Regions from separate parts of the Solwaraspora sp. WMMB335 genome, predicted to be linked through region 2. Evidence: riboswitches for the same ligand, from Rfam matches in the RefSeq annotation. Region 2 holds a riboswitch; each other region holds the start of a gene.
What was found. A riboswitch is a leader RNA that binds a small molecule or an ion and turns the genes downstream of it on or off. The one in region 2 is predicted to bind cobalamin.
Positions count from the first base shown of each region.

Region 1 (3,762 bases), 3.1 Mb from region 2:
CGGCCGGGATCGCCGGCGACTGCACGACGGTAGCCACCAGCCGGGCCCGAGCCCGCCGGCTGAGCCGGTCGATCGGCGTACCGAACAGGTCGAGGGTGCCGCCGATGGCGGGCAGCAGGCCGCCGGTCGTCCGCAGCAGGGTCGACTTGCCGGCCCCGTTCGGGCCGATCACGGCCACCCACTCGCCCGCAGCCACGGTGAGGTCCACTCCGTCGAGCACGGTGGTGTCACCGAGTCGTACCCGGAGGCCCCGGGCGGTCACCGGAGCTGGATCAGCCGACCTCACAACGTCACCGCTCGCCGGGTGGTACGCAGCACCAGCACGAAGAACGGGGCACCGAAGAAGGCGGTGACCACACCGATCGGGATCTCTGCCGGCGCGGCCACGGTGCGGGCGATCACGTCGGCGGCGGTCAGGAACGCCCCGCCCAGGAGCACCGCCAGCGGCAGGATGACCCGATAGCTGGCCCCGACGACCAGCCGGACCAGATGGGGCACGATCAGCCCGATGAACCCGATCAGCCCGGACACCGACACCGCCGCCGCGGTGCCCAGTGACGCGGCGCCGAGCAGCAGGTACCGCGAGCGCTGCGGGTGCAGGCCGAGGCTGGCCGCCTCCTCGTCACCCACCGACAGCACGTCCAGCTCACGCCGGTGGGCCAGCACCACGGCGGCGGAGAGCACCGCGTACGGCAGGATCAGTCGTACCTCGTGCCAGCCGTCGGTGGCGAGCCGGCCGAGCAGCCAGGAGTAGACCTCGCGGATGGTGTCGACGTGGCGCTGCAGCAGGTACGTCTGCCCGGCGGCGAGGAAGGCGGACACCGCCACCCCGGCGAGGATCAGCGTCGCCGGCGACCGGTCCCGGCCACCGGCCGCACCGAGCAGGTACGTCAACCCGACGGCGCCGAGCGCCCCGACGAACGCCGCCAGCGGCACGGTCACCGGCAGCCCGGTCAGCACACCGCCCGCCGACCGCAGGGCGATGACCGTGGTCACCGCCAGGCCGGCACCGGCGGCTACCCCGAGCAGGTGCGGATCGGCCAGCGGATTGCGGAACACGCCCTGGTAGCAGCCGCCGGCCAGTGCCAGCATGCCGCCGACCAGCGACGCCAGCACCACCCGGGGCAGCCGCAGCTGCGTCACGATCGCCACCTCGCGTTCGGTCAACCCGCTGTCGACGTGCACGCCGGGCAACAGGTCGACCAGCTCGACGGCGACCCGCAGCGGCGGCAGGCTGGCCGGGCCGAAGGCGAGGCCGGCCAGCACGGCCAGTCCGGCGACCAGCAGCGCCGCCGCGAACCAACCGGCGGTCAGGCCCGGCCGGCGACGGGGCACGACCCCGCCGCCCGCGTCGATCGACACTTCAGGAGGTCGCCGCGGCAACCGCGTCGACGATGGACCGGACCAGGTCGACGACGCGGGGCCCCCACCGGGAGGCGATGTCGTCGTCGAGCTCGACCACCTGGCCGGCCCGCACCGCGCTGATGGTCGACCAGCCGGCCCGTTGCGCCACCGCTTCGGCGTCCTGCTGACAGCACTTCGTGTCGGCCAGGAAGATCAGGTCCGGATCGGCGGCGATCACCGACTCGGCGGACAACTGCGGGTAGCCACCGGACTGGTCATCGGCGTCCGCCGGGTCGGCGATGTTCTCCAGGCCGACCAGGCTGAACAGTGACCCGATGAAGGTCTTGCTGGTCACCGAGTAGAACGTCGGGTCCAGTTCGTAGTAGTAGGTCAGCGGCTCGGCCGTCGTCGGCGCGTCGGCGACCAGTTTGTCGATGTCCGCCCGCATGGTCGTGACCAGGTCGGCCGCCGTGTCGACGTGCCCGGTCAGCGTGCCCAACTCGGTGATCTGGCGGTACGTGTCGTCCAGCGTCACCGCCGCCTCGGCCAGGTAGACCGGGATGTCCAGCCGGGACAGCCCGGCGACCACCCCGTTGGTGTCCCCGGAGAGCACCACCAGATCGGGGTCGTAGCTGGCGATCGCCTCCGCGTTCGGGGTGAATCCGGACAGGTCGGTGATCGGTGCCTCGGGCGGGTGGTTCGAGTTGTCGTCGACCGCGCTCACCTGGTCACCGGCACCGATCGCGAAGAGCATCTCGGTCGCGGTGGGCGACAGCGCGACGATCTGCTCCGGACGTTCGTCCAGGGTCAGCTCGCCGACCGTCACCGGAAAGCCGGCACCGCTGCTCGGGCTGCCGGCCGCCGACGGCGCGTCCGGCTCGGACGTCGCGCAGCCGGCCACGGTCAGGATCACGGCAGCGGCGGCCGTCGTGGCGCGCAGCACGGTCGCCCGTACCGCTACGGGTCGGTTCATCTGGGCCTCCTGTCGGTCGAGGTCTGGTGCTTCGCCGACAGGTCGGGCGCGCCGCGCTCCGGCCAGGTGGCGAGGCGCCCTTCCTCGAGAGCGCTGGTTCTCGCGACCACGCGGCAGGCGACCTGACTCGCCTCGGCGACCGGAGCACGGACCTGTCGAGGCTCACAGTTGCGGGACAGTGCCGGAATCGCACCGGCTTCGCTGCACAGGTGATCGTCAGCACGGTAACTCACCCGCACCGACCTGCGACAACGCGGGCCGGTGGGCGGGCAGACGGGCAGGCAGACGGGCAGGTGGGCGGGCCGCCGTACGGTGAGCTGCGTCGCACGGCGGCCCGCGTTGATCGGACCTGAGTGTCAGGTCAGGAGCTGGTGATCAGTACGTCGTCGATGGCGGCCTCGACGAGGCTGGCGGTGGAAGCGTCCGCCGCCTCGACCAGGATGCGCACCGACTGCCCGGCGTACGGGGTCAGGTTGTAGCTGCCGGTCGACCAGGAGCCGTACCGGTTGCTGGCCGCACCGGCCTGGTTGAGCAGGGTGGTCGTGCCACCGCTGTGCACCACGCTGACCCGGAAGTAGTCCGCCGACGACGAGTTGTTCAGATGGGCCAGGTACCAGGCCAGGGACAGGGTCAGGGTGCCGCTGGACGGCAGCGCGATCGCCGGCGAGCGGGCACTGGTGGAGCCACCGTCGATGTCGTACGACCCGGCCGAGGAGCCTGCCGCCGCCCCGGTGACCAGGCTGTTGCTGCCCTGGTACGCGGTCAGCTGCAACGCCCCGCCGGAGCTGGTGGCCTGCGCGACGCCGCGCTCCCACTGCCCGGTGCTGGCGGTGTCCGTGCCGCTGGGGTTGGTGGTCCACCCGGTCGCGGTCTCGAAGGTGTCCGCCCAGACGGTGGTGCCGGGCGGGTCGACGGGGCCGCCACCGCCGCAGTACTGGCCCTCCTTGCCGATCACCCGGTACGGGCAGTCGGCGTACTCGCTGAGCATCAGCACCGCTTCCCGGTTGCGGGCGGTCTGGGCCGGGATCACCTCGTCGGGCGGGTAGAAACCGCCACCGCCGGACGAGCCGGGGTACATCTCGAACGTGTACGCCCAGATGTCGTGCACACCCCACATCCAGTCGATACTGCTGCCGTCGGTGATGTACAGGTCGGAGGCCTGTTGCGGGGTGTAGCCGTTGGTCGCCGCCATCTGTCCGCCGAGGGTCGCGAAGGTGTTGTACTCGTCGGCGGTCATCCCGGAGGGGGTGTTCGAGGTGGTGTAGCCGAACGGCCAGAGCACCAGCTCCGAGTAGGTGTGAAAGTCGATGTTGGCCTTGATCTGCTGCTCACCGCCGACCACCCGGCTGTTGACGAAGTTGCGTAGCGCCTGGGTCTCCGGGGCGGAGAAGGCGTACGGGCCACGGTAGGTCGCCGACGACGGAGAGCCGGACGAGCCGCCGCAG
Region 1 covers NZ_JBMHMF010000001.1:4,722,293-4,726,054, reverse strand. The annotation lists partial or broken gene ACN27F_RS20425 (ABC transporter ATP-binding protein) at 1-262, opposite strand, end outside; gene ACN27F_RS20420 (FecCD family ABC transporter permease) at 283-1,362, opposite strand; gene ACN27F_RS20415 (ABC transporter substrate-binding protein) at 1,364-2,317, opposite strand; cobalamin riboswitch at 2,413-2,575, opposite strand; gene ACN27F_RS20410 (M14 family metallopeptidase) at 2,679-3,762, opposite strand, start outside.
Region 1: it holds a riboswitch for cobalamin, as region 2 does, so the genes downstream of both, ACN27F_RS20415 (ABC transporter substrate-binding protein) here and ACN27F_RS33370 (prenyltransferase/squalene oxidase repeat-containing protein) in region 2, are expected to answer to the same signal.

Region 2 (3,762 bases):
CGTCGCTGCGCCGGTCGGGGTCGGACTGGCGGTGGCCGTCGGCGTCGGGGTGCCCGGGCTGGCGCTCGGCGTCACGCTCGGCGTCGGCGTCACGCTCGGGGTCGGGGTCGGGGTGGGCGTCAGGGTGGGCGTCACGCTCGGGGTCGGGGTGGGCGTCAGGGTCGGCGTCGGGGTCGGATCGCTGTTGCCGATCCGACCGAGCGGCACCTGCGCCAGGCCGAGGACGGCCTGGGCGCTCGCCCGCCGCCACTGGTCGAGTTCGAACTCGCCGACACCGTCGGCGATGGCCGCCGCGAGCGCGTCCGGGGTGTACGCGATCGCGCCGACGTGCGCGGCGGCCGCGCCGGCGTTGCCGGCGGTGAGCTGCTGCGCGGCGACGAAGGAGGCGGCCTGCCCGGCGGCGGCGTGTTCACCGGCGGCGGCCAGGGCCTGCCCGGCCAGACCGGTGCTGTTGGTGTTGGGATAGTCGGTGAAGCCGGAGCCGTTGAAGGAACCGTCAGCCGCCTGCACCGAGCGCAGCCACGACGTGGCGATCGCCACCGGCTCGGCGGTGCCGCTCGCTCCGGCGTCGGCCGCGGCCAGCAGTGCCTGCACCGCCATCGCCGTCGCGTCGACGTCCATGCCCTGCTCCGTCACCGGATCCTCGGGACAGGCGGTGCCGGCGGCGCCGGGATAGAGCCGGAACCCACCGCCCGGGCACTGCTGCTTGACGAGAAAGTCAACCACCGGCTGCGCTACGCCACCGGAGCGGGCCAGCCCGATCACGGCCAGCGACTGACCGAACAGATTCGACCCTGCGGTGGTATCGAGATTGATGTCGTACAGCCACCCCGCCTTGCTGCCCTGGTCAGCACCGTAAATCAGGTCCACTGTGCGCTGTCGCCAGTCGTACCCGCCGAAGTCGGTCGGATCGGTGCCGACTGCGACGGCGGCCACGAGCACCTTCGCCGTCGATCCACCGGTGACAAAGTCCCCCATCTCCGTCCGGATGGCGGCGTAGCCGTCGGCGTTGGCCGCGAGCGCCTCGGTGATCGCGGCCGCCGCGACCGGTTCGTTACCGGTGGCCCGCAGCGCGAACAGCGCGTCGATGGTCAGTCCCCAGTCACTGCCGACGAAGCCGGGCAGACCGCCGTCGACCAGTTGGCCCGCCAGCCAGTGCGATCCGGCCCGCGCCGCGGCGGACGCGGCCGGATCCGCGGCGGCCGGCACGGCGGCGGCCGCCGGTCGCAGCGCCGCAGGCCCGGTAGGACGGGTGAGGGCCACCCCGGCGCTGGCGGCGATGACCGCGAGGGCGGCAAGTGCTGGCAGGAACCGGCTGGACAGGAGCCGGCGGGGAAAACCACGAACCATGGAGGGGACCTTTCGGAGCGGTGACCGAAACCGCATCCGCCGGCCGCACATGGCCTTGACCGATCCGGGCTCGATCCGTAGACCACGACGTGTGAGCCGCTCACTCCACAGTCGGGCATTCCGGCTCGCGTACCAGTGCTGATGAGCACATTGGCGCGCATACGGCTGCGGGTCAGCGCCGGCCTCGCACCGGCTTCCCCCGCCTGGGAGCAGATTCAGTTGTGACGAGCCGCTACCGAGTATGTCAGATGTGCAACGAGAGCCGTCCTCACCAGACGTCACTGCCGGCGGCTGTTCGGGTCGAATAGCAAATCTGGTCAGCGGTTGACAGCCACCTCGCCAAGCACCGCCGACGCAGTCGCCGGTCCGGTCGCGATCGTCGTCGTTGACGGCGGCAACGAGCCGTGCCCAGACTGTCCGCAGCAGTTCCGCACCTGTGCGTCGATGGGGGAAGTCCGGTCGAAAGCCGGCGCTGGCCCGCAACGGTAGGCGGCGAACATCATGCCGCGAGCCCGAATACCCGTCGACGTACCGCTGCAGAGGTTCCCCTCCCGTCGTGGCCCACGGGTCGGAGCCGCCCGGGCCTGCCCGGGTCGCCTCGACGTCTGGGCCAGAAAGGTGCCGTCCGATGGCCGTTCACCGCCGCCGCGACCGTTTCCGACTCGTCACCACCGGCGTACTCACCGCCCTCGCCCTGACCGTGGCCGCAGCCACACCGGCCACCGCCACCCCACCCGAGACCCACAGTCGGGTCGACGCCGCCGCTGGCTGGCTCGCCCGGCAGATGGTCGACGGAGAACGTTTCGAGGTCGTCTTCGGCGGCGTCGCCTACCCCGATCAGGGCCTCACCATTGACGCGATCTTCACCTTCGCGGCCGCCAAGGAAGCCGACAGCTACGCCACCAACGCGATCAACTGGCTCGCCGAACCGGCCATCATCACCGGCTACATCGGTGACGGCACCGAGGCGTACGCCGGCGCCACCGCCAAACTCGCCCTCGGTGTACAGGTCCGTGGCCTCGACCCGGCCTCGTTCGGCGGCGTCGACCTGCTCACCCGGCTAACCGGACTGATGGCACCCTCCGGCCGCTTCTCCGACCAGTCCGCCTTCGGCGACTACAGCAACATGTTCAGCCAGTCGTTCGCCGTCATCGCTCTGGATCGGGCCGGCGGCGCGCCGTCACAGGCCGTGTCGTTCCTGACCGCCAGCCAGTGCCCGGACGGCGGGTTCCCGCTCCAGTTCGCCCAGGCCACCTGCGCCAGCGACGTCGACGCCACCGCGATGGCGATCCAGGCACTGGTCGCCGCCGGCGAGTGGGCCGAGGCCCAGACGGCGGCGCAGTGGCTGGTCTCCGTGCAGGGCACCGACGGCTCGTTCGCCACCGGCGGGGTCGCCAACGCGAACAGCACCGGCCTGGCCGCCCAGGCACTGGTGACGACCGGCCGGCTACTGGCCTGGTGGCACGCCCGCGAGTTCCTGCTCAGCCTGCGGGTCGACTGCACCGGTGACCCCGCTGACCGGGGTGCGATCGCCTACACCGCCACCGGATTCGACCCCGCCACCGCGCCCCGGGCCACCGCGCAGGCCGTACCCGGACTGGCCGCCGCCAGCTTCGTCGCCCTGTCGGCCAACGGCTCCCGGCCGCCCGCGCCGGCCCTGGCCTGTGCCTAGCCGACGGCCCGCGTAGCCAGCCAGCCTTTCGGAGGAACCATGACATCGCTGATCCGCCGCCGCCTCGCGGCACTCGCCGCCATCGTCGTGCTGGCAGCGGGACTGGTCACGATCGACCCGCTGACCCGCCCGGCGCACGCCGCCGCCTGCGCGCCCGGCACCGGCGTCACCGTGGTCGTCGACTTCACCGCCTTCGGCCTGGGTGTACAGACCAACTGCTATCTCGGCGACCCACCGACCGGCCTGGCCGCACTGCAGGGCGCCGGCTTCACGCCCACCGGCACGCTGCGCTGGGGCCTGGCCTTCGTCTGCCGTATCGACGGGCTGCCCACCCCGGTGACCGAGCCCTGTGTCAACACGCCGCCCGCCAGCGCCTACTGGTCGTACTGGCACGCCACCCCCGGCGGCACCTGGACCTACAGCACGCTCGGGGCGAGCAGCTACAACCCGGCCATCGGCACCGTCGAAGGCTGGCGCTTCGGATCCGGCCAGGCGCCGTCGATCACCCCACCGTGAAACGCCTTGCCGGAAATCCCGGCCGGTCAGTCCCGACAGCCCGAACTGCCCGGGACTGACCGGGGCTGACCGGGGCTGACCGGCCGTTTCGTCGCCCGGGAATCGTCGCCCGGGAATCGGTTGAGCTGTCTACAATCATCTCCCGGCGATGGCCTGACGAATGGGTGGCTCAGGTGACAGGGGCAGGCTGGGCGGGGACAGGTCGATCTGTCCGAATTGGTCGA
Region 2 covers NZ_JBMHMF010000001.1:7,802,068-7,805,829, reverse strand. The annotation lists gene ACN27F_RS33375 (LPXTG cell wall anchor domain-containing protein) at 1-1,350, opposite strand, end outside; cobalamin riboswitch at 1,444-1,572, opposite strand; cobalamin riboswitch at 1,758-1,892, shown strand; gene ACN27F_RS33370 (prenyltransferase/squalene oxidase repeat-containing protein) at 1,979-3,022, shown strand; gene ACN27F_RS33365 (hypothetical protein) at 3,062-3,538, shown strand.

Region 3 (3,762 bases), 7.3 Mb from region 2:
TTCGGATTTCTCCTCGGGTATGGGAACGTCGGTGGTGCGGGTGGACGGAAGCGGAGTGACCGCTCCGCAGGCGCCGAGCAGGATCGCCAGTTGGAAGCGGTTTTCCACGCCGAGGCGGTCCATCAAGTTCCGCATCGTGTACGCGACGGTCCGCAGGCTCAGCTGCAGTTCCCGAGCCGCGGTGGCATCGGTGTGTCCGGCGGCCAGCAGCGCGACCAGCGCCTGCTCGCGCGGGGTGAGTGTGATCGCCGGTCTCCCTCCACGACCCGGGCGCGGTGCCTGCGCCCAGAGCCGGTCGAACAACGCGCACAGCTGCTGCACCGCGACCGGGTGCGCCGTCTCGAGATACCCCGCTTCGAAGTTGAGCGGGTCAACGGGAAACAGCGCGACCTGCCTGTCGTAGACCAGCAGTTTGATCGGAGGCAGCTCGATCTCCCGTTGTCGTTCGTCCGGCACGTTCAGATCGGCGAGGTGGTGCGGGGTGTGGTCGTCGCCGGTGACCGGCCGGTTCAACACCCGCACCCGGACCCTGCGGGCGATCTGGCTGCGATCCAAGGGAAGCGCGGCAGCCGAAGCGGCGGCCGTGATGACCTCGGTGTTGATGGTCATGTGCTCGTACCGTTCCGCGGCGACCAGCCGCCGGACCCGTTGCCTCGTGCTCGCCCGGCTACGCCACCAGCGGGACAACGGGCTGTGCAGGTCGGGCAGTTCGATCCCGTGCAGGGCGGCGAAGTGCCGACGCCAGAGTTCCTGCTCGCTGATCGGTCTGGCCCGGGGACGGTGCAGCCCGGCGAGTACCTGACTCACCGGCCGGTGCCGCCAGCCGTCGACGGCCGGCGCTGCCGCCGACAAAGTGGACAGCTCGTCGAGCGCGCTGCGTACCCGTTTGCGGGCCAGGCCGAGCTCGTGAGCCAACTGGGTGTCGGTGCGCGTACCCAGCATGGTCAGTGCCCGGTAGATCAGGTCCGCGTCAGCGGACACGCCCCACCGGGTCAGTTGTGGAATTGTGCCGGCAACCTCAGGCATACCTCGCTCCCGTCGCCCCCGTTCGTCGCCAGCCACAGCTCACCATGCCGTCGCGGTGTGGGAAAGACCGTCGCGTCAGCGGTTGCACAATCATGCAGCCGTGCGGTGAGAATCTTGCCCTTCGCTGTGTTCTGGGCGATGGTGGCTCGGCGCCATCGCCAGGCCGTTGCTTGCTGGCTGCACGGGGAGCCGGCAAGCAACGCCCGCCACACGCGTCACCGTGCCGCCGGAACCGGCTGGACGACCACCACGTTGGATCGTTCGCAGGTGTTGAGGCAGTCGACGACCCGGACCCGAGCGCCGGACGCCCGCAGGGCACGCAACTGACCGTCGTGGTCGACGTCGGGGTGCTTGCGGCTGGTGCCGCAGCAGCAGCCACGGCAGACGGTGACGAGGCAGCCGGCGGTCATCGGGCCGGTCACCCTGTCATGCCGGCGCGACGGCTGGCCGGACGGCGGCGCGGACCGGGGTGAGCAGCAGCCCGAGAACCACTCCGAGGACCGTCCACAGCACGGCGAGTTGTCCCAGCGACGCCAGCCGGAACTCCCACAGCAGGGACGCGGGTACGTCGGCCGGCACCGCGACCCCGGTCGCCGGCCAGAAGGCCAGTAACAGGGCGTAGCCGGCGACGGCCGTCGCCGCGGCCGACCACGCCGGATTCACACCGGCTTCCCGAGCACCGTGGCGCTGATCAGGGTACCGCTGAGCTGGAAGTCAAGACAATGGCGAGCGTCGTGGTCACGCTGGCGACCAGCGCGACGTTGACGAGCCGACCCGCGGTAGGCGAGCATGACCGGCACACGAGCGGTGCGCGGAGGAACCCGGTGCGAATCCGGGGCGGTCCCGCCACTGTGACCGGGGAGCCACGTCCCAACGCGACACCGCGCCACCGCCGAGATCCGGCGGGAAGGCCGGGGTGTGACGACGATCCGGCAGCCAGGAGACTCCGGCCGCTCGGTTGGTCCACCGGCACGCGGGCGCGGACACCCGCGGGAGGGATACGACATGACCAGCCGCCGGGTCACCCGATGACGCCGTACCCGTTCTCCGCCGTGGTCGGCCTCGCTGACCTGCGGCAGGCGCTGCTGCTCGGCGCGGTGCACCCCGGAATCGGCGGGGTGCTGATCCGGGGCGAGAAGGGGACCGCCAAGTCCACCGTCGTCCGGGCGCTCGCCGCCCTGCTGCCCGAGGTCGGCCGGGTGGTCGGGTGCCGGTTCGGCTGCGACCCGACCGTGCCGGATCCGGGCTGCCCGGACGGGCCGCACACCGCGCCGGTCGCCGGCCGGCGCGGTCCGGCAGCCCTGGTCGAGCTACCGGTCGGGGCCACCGAGGACAGGGTGGTCGGCACCATCGACATCCAGCGGATGCTGGGCGCCGGCACCAAGGCGTACGAGCCGGGCCTGCTCGCCGCCGCCCACCGCGGCCTGCTCTACGTCGACGAGGTCAACCTGCTACCCGATCACCTCGTCGACCTGCTGCTGGACGCCGCCGCGATGGGCCGGGCGCACGTCGAACGCGACGGGCTGTCGGTCAGCCACGCCGCCCGGTTCCTGCTGGTCGGCACCATGAATCCGGAGGAAGGCGAGCCGCGCCCGCAGTTGCTGGACCGCTTCGGCCTGGTGGTCTCGGTGACCGCACCGGTCGAGGTCGGTGACCGGGCCGAGGTGGTACGCCGCCGGCTCGCCTACGAGACCGATCCGGCCGGGTTCGCTGGCGCCTGGTACGACGCCGATCAGCGGCTCGCCGAGCAGGTCCGCGCCGCCCGACAGGCACTGCCCGGGGTGGCCCTGCCCGACCATGAGATCGACCGGATCGCACGGATCTGCCTGGCGTACCGGGTGGACGGACTGCGCGCCGACATCGTGATGGCCCGCGCCGCGGTGGCTCTCGCCGCGTGGCGTGGGCTTTCCACGGTGACGGTCGCCGAGGTACGCGACGCGGCCCGGCTGGCGCTGCCACACCGTCGCCGCCGGGATCCGCTCGATCCGCCCGGCGCCGACCAGGATCGTCTCGACGAGGTGCTGGAGGCCGAATGCGGCGGCCCCGGCCCTGGCGACGGCGACGGCGGTTCCGGCCCTGGCCCTGGCCCTGGCAACCGTCCACCACCGGGCGCACCACCACCGGGCGCACTGCCACCGGATGGTCCTTCCGGTGCGGGCGAACCCGGCCCCGCCGAGCCACTCGGTGGCCAGCCCGGCCCGGGCGAACCGTCCGGTGGCCAGCCCGGTCCCGATCAGCCTGGCGCAGGCGAGCCGACCGGGCCACCAGCTGCGGCTGGTCCGGCGTACCGGATCCGGACCCTGCGGCTGCCCGGCCTGGGTGGCCCGGGCACACCCGGGCGTCGCTCCGCCGCTCACGCGAACCGGGGACGCCTCGTCGGGGCCGCACCACCGAGCGGACGGGTCACCTCGGTGCACCTGCCGGCCACCCTGCGGGCGACCGCCGCCCGGGGTGCCCGCCGGATCGCACCCGGCGACCTGCGGGTGGCCCGCTACGTCGGGCAGGAATCAAACCTGGTTCTGTTCGTCGTCGACGCGTCCGGCTCGATGGCCGCCCGGCAACGGATGACCGTGGTCAAGACGGCGGTGCTGTCGCTGCTGCGCGACGCGTACCACCGGCGGGACCGGATCGGTATGATCACCTTCCGGGGCAGCGGCGCCGACCTGGTGCTGCCGCCGACCAGCAGTCACGAAGTGGCGGTCGCCCGGTTGGCGCAGCTGCGCACCGGTGGGCGTA
Region 3 covers NZ_JBMHMF010000001.1:493,719-497,480, reverse strand. The annotation lists gene ACN27F_RS02150 (LuxR C-terminal-related transcriptional regulator) at 1-1,026, opposite strand, end outside; gene ACN27F_RS02145 (hypothetical protein) at 1,242-1,436, opposite strand; gene ACN27F_RS02140 (CbtA family protein) at 1,453-1,689, opposite strand; cobalamin riboswitch at 1,842-1,972, shown strand; gene ACN27F_RS02135 (VWA domain-containing protein) at 2,055-3,762, shown strand, end outside.
Region 3: it holds a riboswitch for cobalamin, as region 2 does, so the genes downstream of both, ACN27F_RS02135 (VWA domain-containing protein) here and ACN27F_RS33370 (prenyltransferase/squalene oxidase repeat-containing protein) in region 2, are expected to answer to the same signal.